One region of the Mesorhizobium sp. M0408 genome, then DNA from elsewhere that is predicted to be linked to it. Evidence: predicted binding sites of a transcription regulator. Region 1 holds the regulator's gene; the other holds the start of a gene.
The links. The regulator LexA, encoded in region 1, represses DNA repair genes until DNA is damaged. The targets are predictions, from matches to a motif close to TGTTCNNNNTGTGTTCNG.

Region 2: the regulator LexA is predicted to act here: its motif matches at 2,245-2,262, upstream of NKI67_RS10570 (DNA recombination protein RmuC).

The regions. Positions count from the first base shown of each region.
Region 1 is NZ_JAMYRO010000013.1:170,364-174,548, forward strand. Features, by position in the region: gene kynU (kynureninase) at 1-1,079, opposite strand, end outside; gene lexA (transcriptional repressor LexA) at 1,527-2,261, shown strand; gene NKI67_RS17520 (ComEC/Rec2 family competence protein) at 2,255-4,185, opposite strand, start outside.
Region 2 is NZ_JAMYRO010000007.1:96,609-100,793, reverse strand. Features, by position in the region: gene truA (tRNA pseudouridine(38-40) synthase TruA) at 1-189, opposite strand, end outside; gene NKI67_RS10585 (GNAT family N-acetyltransferase) at 208-717, opposite strand; gene fmt (methionyl-tRNA formyltransferase) at 714-1,643, opposite strand; gene def (peptide deformylase) at 1,661-2,191, opposite strand; gene NKI67_RS10570 (DNA recombination protein RmuC) at 2,295-3,557, shown strand; gene NKI67_RS10565 (GFA family protein) at 3,597-4,001, opposite strand; gene NKI67_RS10560 (cation diffusion facilitator family transporter) at 4,069-4,185, opposite strand, start outside.

The sequences.
Region 1 (4,185 bases):
TCGATCAGCGCGCGCATGACCTGGTAGCCATGCTCATGCATGAATGAAATCTGGCTGCCGCGTTTTTCCCCATCGCGCGTGCTTTCGAGCGTGAGCCCGTAAGTGCCGCACTTTGCCTCGACAAGCTCGATGAACAGATCCGCCAGTGCGATGCTCTTCTTGCGCACCGCCGTCATGTCGACATCGTTCCAGATGTCGAGCGCGCCCTTCAGCGTGCGCATCGACAGGACCGGCTGCGTGCCGCACAGAAACCGGCGGATGCCGGTGCCGGCCGCATAGCCTGGCTCGAAGGCGAAGGGCCGTGCATGGCCCCACCAGCCGGTGAGCGGCTGCTGGATGTCGGAAAGATGCCGCTCAGCCGCATAGATGAAGGCAGGCGCGCCCGGGCCGCCATTCAGATATTTGTAGGTGCAGCCAACGGCAAAATCGGCGTTTGCCTTGTCGAGTTCGACTGGCATCGCGCCGGCGGTGTGGCAGAGATCCCAGACGATCATCGCCCCGGCTTCCTGAGCCCTGCGCGTCAGCGCCGGCATGTCGCGCAGTTCGCCCGACTTATAGTTGACGTGGTTGACCAGCACCACGGCGGTGCGTTCGTCGATCAGCTCTTCGATGGTCGGCGCGTCGACCCCCGAGAGGCGCAGCAGCGTATCTTTTCGCGTCGAAACCACACCCTCGGCCATGTAGAGGTCCGTCGGAAAACTATCGCCCTCGGCGACGATGACCTGCCGCTCCGGTCGCATGGCCATGGCGGCGTGCAGCAGCTTGTAGATGTTGACCGATGTCGTGTCGCAGACCACCGTCTGGCCGGCCGCGGCACCGATCAGGCGCCCGAGCTGGTCGCCAAGTTCAAGCGGCATGTTGAACCAGCCGGCCGTGTTCCATGCGCGGATGAGATCATGCGACCATTCTTCGGTCGCGGCCTTGTGCAGTTCATCGAAAGCGGCACGTGAAGCAGCTCCTAGCGAATTGCCGTCGAGATAGATCACTCCTTGCGGCAACACAAAGCGGTCGCGCATCGCGCGCAACGGATCCGCGGCATCCATCGCCTTTATGGCCACGAGATCGGGAATTCCTGTCATGATTTGTCTGCTCCCCCAAGATCCAACGCAACGCCGGACACGCATCGACTGTTCTTCCATTACCTGGTTGCGCGCAGCAAGGCTCCACCGGCGAGAAGCAGCCTGACCAGGCGGTGGAAACCGGGACTTAACCCGAGGTTGGCGTTTTGAATTCGTTTCGTTCACGGTGCATTGACCAAACCGCACAGTCGATACGGGTTCAATTCCGTGCCTTTTGCCGACCGACGGCCGATGCCAGTGCCGCCTTCTAGGAGGCCAGAAGGGCGCAAACGAAAGCAGAATCAAGGCGATGAGGCTCGCGGCGGTGAAAATGCGGTACGCCGGTAGGGGACGTCGTTTGTTTCCCGAGCCTTAACGCATTCATTAAACTTTAAACAGTTGCGGAACACAACTGGAACAGATAGTGTTTGTTCTGGGTTTGTTTTTCTGATTCTGTTGGGGGTCGCTATGCTGACACGCAAACAACACGAACTGCTTATGTTCATCCACGAAAGGTTGAAGGAAAGCGGTATCCCGCCTTCATTCGACGAGATGAAGGAAGCGCTCGATCTGGCTTCCAAATCCGGAATCCACCGGCTGATTACGGCGCTGGAGGAGCGCGGCTTCATTCGCCGTTTGCCCAACCGGGCCCGTGCGCTGGAGGTGCTACGCCTGCCTGACTCGATCGCCCCCGGCCTCAATGCGGCACGCAAGTTCTCGCCGAGTGTCATCCAGGGCAGCCTTGGGCAAGGCGCCCCTCGGCAGGGCAAGCCGACATCGTCGCGTGTCCCTGCAGCCGGCAATGACGACGATGTCGTCGCCGCCGTTTCGATCCCGGTAATGGGCCGCATCGCGGCCGGTGTGCCGATCGATGCCATCCAGCACCAGACGCATTCGATTTCGGTGCCGCCGGATATGATCATGGGCGGCGAGCATTATGCGCTCGAGGTCAAAGGCGATTCGATGATCGAGGCTGGCATTTTCGACGGCGACACGGTGATCATCCGCAATGCCGATACGGCGAGCCCCGGTGAGATCGTGGTGGCACTGGTCGACGAGGAGGAAGCGACGCTGAAGCGGTTCCGCCGCAAGGGCGCCTCGATCGCCCTGGAAGCCGCCAATCCGGCCTACGAGACGCGCATCTTCGGACCAGACAGGGTCAAGGTGCAGGGCAAGCTCGTCGGACTGATCCGCCGCTACTGAGCTCCGCCCTTGGCGCCGGCTTTGGGGTTGTCGGCCCTGCGGTATGGCGGCAGGCCCCGTGCCGCGCGTGAAAATTTCCGCTGCACGTGCCAGGGCCGGTATGATTTTTCGACGGCGAAGCGGATCTCGGCGCGTGTTGCCGCTTGTGGATCGAAATAGACGGCGGCACTTCCCGCGCGCGCCAGTTGCCGTTTGGTGACGACGAGGACCAGCCGGTCGTAGTAGCAGGGGTTATGGGCGGTGGCGTCGTCGATGACGATCAAGCTGGCAAAGGCGCAGGCTGGCCGCGCAGTATCGCGGTCCTTGGCTTGCGCGATGATCGCGCCGGATGGATGCATGGCAAGGCAGAGGCCGTCCGTGCAAATGAACGGCATGCCCGGCGGTAGGTCGGCCGGATCGGCAATGTCGAATTGCGGGTCGTTCTTTCCAGGCGTTTCCGGCGCGACGATGGCCTCTGATGTGAGCGCGCGTTTCCAGTTGTCGATGGTGAACTCATTCGGGCGTGCCCGGTTGACCGCGAGTTCACCGCTGCCGATCGGCAGCGCGACCAGCCGCGCGTCCTCCGAGACCAATACGTCGGGTATGCGTGTCTGCGTTGTCGTCAGCAAGCCGGCGAGCGCAAAAGGAAGTGCCGCCAGCCGCAACCAGGTCGTCGCCATGCTGGCAATGACGAGGGCGATCGTCACCAGAAGGACGGATCTCAGCGAAATCAGCCCGACCGCATCGATCGGCGAGCGCTCCGAGATCCACCCGGACAGGGCGATCATCGCCGTCAGCCCCTTGCCCATGACATAGAGGAAAGGGCCATCCGCACCGAACGGCATCGCCAGCGCGCTGAGAACGGCGAAGGGCATGACGACCAGTGAGACGATGGGCATGATGGCCAGATTGGCGAACAGGCTGAGCGGCGCCACGCGCTGGAAATGCCATATGGCGAAAAGCGCCGTGGCGCTCCCTGCAATGATCGAGGTCATCGCCAGACCGCACATGCCCAACAGGACCTTTCGAGTGGCAAAGCGTAGCGGCGACCGCCGCGGTGGCGGCGTGGTGGCCCTGCCGGCGCGGTAATCGGACCAGCCTGCATAGGCGCCGACAAGGGCCGCCGTCGCGGCGAAGGACATCTGGAAACTCGGACCGACCACCTCGTGCGGCGACACCAGGATGACCGCGATGGCCGAGATCGCCAGGTTGCGCATGGTGAGCGCGGCCCGGTCGAACAGCACGGCGATAAGCATCACCGCCAGCATGATGAAGCTGCGTTCGGCCGCAACGACAATGCCGGAAAAGACGAGGTAGGCCGCAATCGAAAAAAGCGCGGCGGCCGCGGCATATTTCTTGACCGGCCGTCGCGATGAGAAATCGGGAAACAGCGCAAAGGCACCCCGCAGCAGCGCCATGATGGTGCCGGCGACCAACGCCATATGCAGCCCCGAGATGGAGATGATGTGGTAGATGCCGGTGCGCCGCATCGCTTCGTTGATCTCCTCGGGAATGCCGGCGCGCACGCCGACGATCAGCGCAGCAGCAATCTCGCCCTCGGCACCGCCGATGCGGCTGCGGATATGGTCGGCGATCGATTCGCGCGCGTCTTCGATCGCGGAAGAAAGCTGCGCGGCAAGCGGCATGCTGCCCGACGACACGACTTTCGGATTGCCGAGAAAAAAGCCGCTGCCGCCGATACCGGCGAAATAGCTGTCGAAGGAGAAATCATAGCTGTCGGGCCGCACCGGGCCGGTCGGCGGCAGCAGCCGCACATAGCCGGTGATCTCGGAACCGGCGGTCAGCTCAGCCGGTATCTTCATCGCCGAAACGCGGACCCGTTCCGGCATGTAGCGCAGTGTCGGCCTGGCCGTTGAGATCACATCGATTGTCAGCCTGATGCGGCCGCTCGCCATGGGCTCGTACGATACGACGCGACCCGTCA
Region 2 (4,185 bases), on a different contig from region 1:
ATGCGCCACCTGAGCGGTCGCATGGACGCCGGCATCGGTGCGGCCGGCGGCGCGCAGCGAAACCTGCTCACCACAGAACTTCTCGATCGCCTGCTCGATCGCCTGCTGCACCGATGGCTGGTTGGCCTGGCGCTGCCAGCCGGCGAAGAGACTGCCGTCATATTCGATGTCGAGGCGAAAACGCGGCATTCCCGGATCGAGGCGAAATCAGGCGGCGAGGGCTGAGCCGAAGGCCGAGGCGTAGACCAGCCTGCCGGTCTCCGGCGCCTCGCCCCAGGCAAGCGCCTGCAAAGCCTCGCTTTGGTAGTCGCTGTCGAATTTCGCGGCACGGGCACGGCTGTAGCCGAAACGCCCATAATAGGCCGGATCGCCGAGCACCACGGCGAGCGTCTCGCCGGCAGCTTTCAGGCGGATATGCGCCTCGCGGACCAGCGCACCGCCGATGCCGGTGCCGTGGAACGACGGCTCGACCGCTAGAGGCGCCAGCGCCACCGCCGGGAAACTCTTGCCGCCATTCTGCACGAAGAGCCGTGAAAACAGGATATGGCCGACCACTTGCCCGTCTTCGTCCGCCACCAGTTCGACGACGGCATCACCGCCGGTGACCAGCGCGTCGACCAGTCCGGCCTCCGTCTGCTGGCCGAACGCGTGTTCTTCGACAAGGCGGATCGCCTCGCGGTCCCGCGGCGTCGCCGCGCGTATGGACATCATGCTCATGACAATTTCATTCCTTTTTCGAGCTTGGCCCCGCGCAGAAACTCCTGCGCGGCAATGGGCCTTCCGCCCGCACGTTGAACTTCGACCGGCCTGATCGCGCCTGACCCGCAGGCGACCGTCAGCCGGTCATCGAGAATTCCTCCCGGTTCGCCGGCGCCTTGCGAGAGCGTCGAGCGAAGCAGTTTCAGCCGTTCCACGCGGCCGCCGATTTCGGCCTCGCACCATGCACCGGGAAAGGGCGACAGGCCGCGAATCTGGTTGTGCACGTCGCCGGCAGGTCGCAGCCAGTCTATGCGAGTCTCCGATTTATCGATTTTCTTGGCGTAGGTCACCCCCACCTCCGCCTGTGTGGTAAATGTCAGCGTATTCCGCTCCAGCCGTTCGAGCGCTTGCACGATCAGCGCAGCACCGAGGACCATCAGCCGGTCGTGCAGATCGCCGGCCGTCATGTCGGGTCCAATGGGACATTTTTCAACCATTGCCACCGGCCCGGTGTCGAGGCCTTCCTCCATCCGCATCACCATAATGCCCGTTTCGGTATCGCCGGCCATGATGGCGCGCTGGATAGGGGCAGCGCCGCGCCAGCGCGGCAATAGCGATGCGTGACCGTTGAGGCAACCGAGCCGCGGCGCCTCGAGAATGGGTTTGGGTAGAAGCAATCCGTAGGCGACGACCACGGCGACGTCGGCACGCAAGGCGCGGAACGCCTCCTGCTCCGCCTCGCTCTTCAGCGACACCGGCGACCGCACCTCGATGCCCAGCCGCTCCGCCTCGCGCTGCACCGGCGACGGCGTCAGTTCGAGCCCGCGCCGGCCGCCGGCGCGCGGCGGCTGCGTGTAGACGGCCGTCAACCCGTGCCCGGCCCCGGCAATCGCCCGCAGCGTCGGCACGGAGAATTCAGGCGTACCCATGAAGATGACACGCAGGGGCATTTCGTCGACGCCTACCCCACCATCTTGCCCGGCGCCTTGTCCCTGGCGAGCTTCTTGAATTTCTTGACCACCATGTCGCGCTTCAGCTTGGAGATGTGATCGATGAACAGCACGCCGTTGAGGTGGTCGATTTCATGCTGCAGGCAGGTCGCCATCAGCCCCTCGGCCTCGATCTCCTGCAGCTTGCCGTCGCGGTCGAGAAACTTCACCCGCACCGCCGCCGGACGCTCGACCTCGGCATAGTAATCCGGGATCGACAGGCAGCCTTCCTCGTAGACCGAACGCTGGTCGGAGCTTTCGAGGATTTCGGGATTGATGAAGACGTGCGGTGCCGGCGTCTCGTCCTCTTTGGCCAGGTCGATCACCAGCATGCGCAAGGGTTCGCCGACCTGGATCGCTGCGAGGCCGATGCCGGGCGCGTCATACATGGTGTCCAGCATGTCGCCGGCCAGTTTGCGCAGATCGCCGTCGACACGCTCGACCGGTTTTGAAACCTGGCGCAGGACGGGATCGGGGAGGATGATAAGCGGCTTGATCGACATGGCGTCTCACCTAAGACCTCGCAGGAAAAGCGTCAACCGGGGCGCCTTCGGGTCGTTCACGTTTTGATCTGTGCCGGCAGACCGAATCATCTATGCTGTCGACATGAACGATCTGGCCACCATCCTGTCCGAACCTGTCGCCCGCCTCGGCGCCACCACGATCACGCTCGGCCAAGCCCTGGGTTTCGGCGCAATGCTGTTCCTCGGCCTGTTCGTGGCGCTCGTCGTTGCGCTCTGGCGATCGGCCAAGGCGCGTGCAGTGGCGGCCGCCGAAGCCGCCGACCACGCCCGCGACGCCGAGGGGCGGATGGCTGGTATCTTGGCAAGCCAGGCGGAAATGCAGGGCCGCATGGGCGCCATCGCCGAAGTGTTCGGGGCGCGCCAGGCGGAACTGACACAGTCGATCGGCCAGCGTCTCGATGCCATGACCGGCCGCCTGGGCCAGACCATGACCGAGCAGACGAGATCGACGCATGAGAGCCTCGCCAAGCTGCAGGAACGGCTGGCGGTCATCGATATCGCGCAAGGCAACATCCAGTCGCTGGCCGGCCAGGTCGTGCAATTGCAGGCGATCCTTTCCAACAAGCAGACGCGCGGCGCCTTCGGCCAGTCGCGCATGGAAGCCATCGTCGCCGACGGATTGCCGCACGGCGCCTATGAATTCCAGGCGACCTTGTCGAATGGCAGCCGGCCCGACTGCCTGGTGAAGATGCCGAACGGCGCACCGTCGCTTGCCATCGACGCAAAGTTTCCGCTCGAGGCGTGGAATGCCATCCGTGCCGCCGAAGGCGCCGACCTGCAGAAGTCCGCCGCACAGGCTTTCCGCCGCGACATCGAGGTGCATGTCCGGGATATTTCCGAAAAATACCTGATCCAGGGCGAGACGCAGGACACCGCCTTCATGTTCGTGCCCTCAGAATCGGTGTTCGCCGAAATCCACGAGAATTTCGAGGCCGTTGTCCAGAAGGCGCATCGATCGCGGATCGTCATCGTCTCGCCATCGCTTTTGATGCTGTCGATCCAGGTCATCCAGGCGATCCTCAAGGATGCCCGCATGCGCGAGCAGGCACACCTGATCCAGGGCGAGGTTATCCGGCTGATGGAAGACGTCTCCCGGCTCGACGAGCGGGTGCGCAAATTGCAGACGCATTTCGGTCAATCGGCCAAGGATATCGAGGACATCCTTGTCTCGACATCGAAGGTGACCAGGCGCGGACAAAAGATCGAGGCGCTGGAGTTTGGCGTGCAGCCGGCGGAGGACACCGCTGGTTCGAATGGCAGCGGAGCAAAAGCGGAAATCAGCCCGCGCGTCGCCGATTCGAAAACCGGGCAGTTGAGGCTAAGGGTCGTCGAAGGCGACGATTGAGAGCTACGCCGGAACCGGAGGCTTCGCCCGGGTCTGGCGCTACTGCTCCTCGATGATGGTTGTGCCTTCGAATTCCGGCAGCCAATGCAGCGCCGAGCGGTGCCAGATCTGCTTTCTCGGCACCAGTTGCTCGCGCTGCCGTGCCGTGCCGACCCTGATACCGTAAACCTTCGGTCCCTCGCCCGCCGACGTGGCGTAGAGATGCGAGCCGCACTCACCGCAAAATGCCTGGGCGCGCTTGGCGCCGCTCGAACCGGTCTTGATGTAGATCTTCGGCGTGCCCTTGGTGATCCTGTAATTGTCCTCGGACGCCGGCACGGTGACGCGAAAGGCCGTTCCGGTTAGCTTCTGACAATCGATGCAGTGACAAATGGTGGTCTTTTCCGGATCGACTTCGGCCTCGTAAGTGATAGCGCCACAATGACACGCGCCGTCGATTTTCATCTTCGTTCCTCCTGGAGCTTTTGCCCGCGATCATAACCGGGACTGCCCGATGGCGCAGCCATTTTCCTCAGGCCGGTTCCCCTCCGGACGCCGCCAAGGTCTTGCTCCGGCGTTCCCAGGTGCCGGTGGTCTGCGGCTTGACGAAGAGCCGCGTCACCTCCGGCATCTCCGCCTTCAGCCGCGT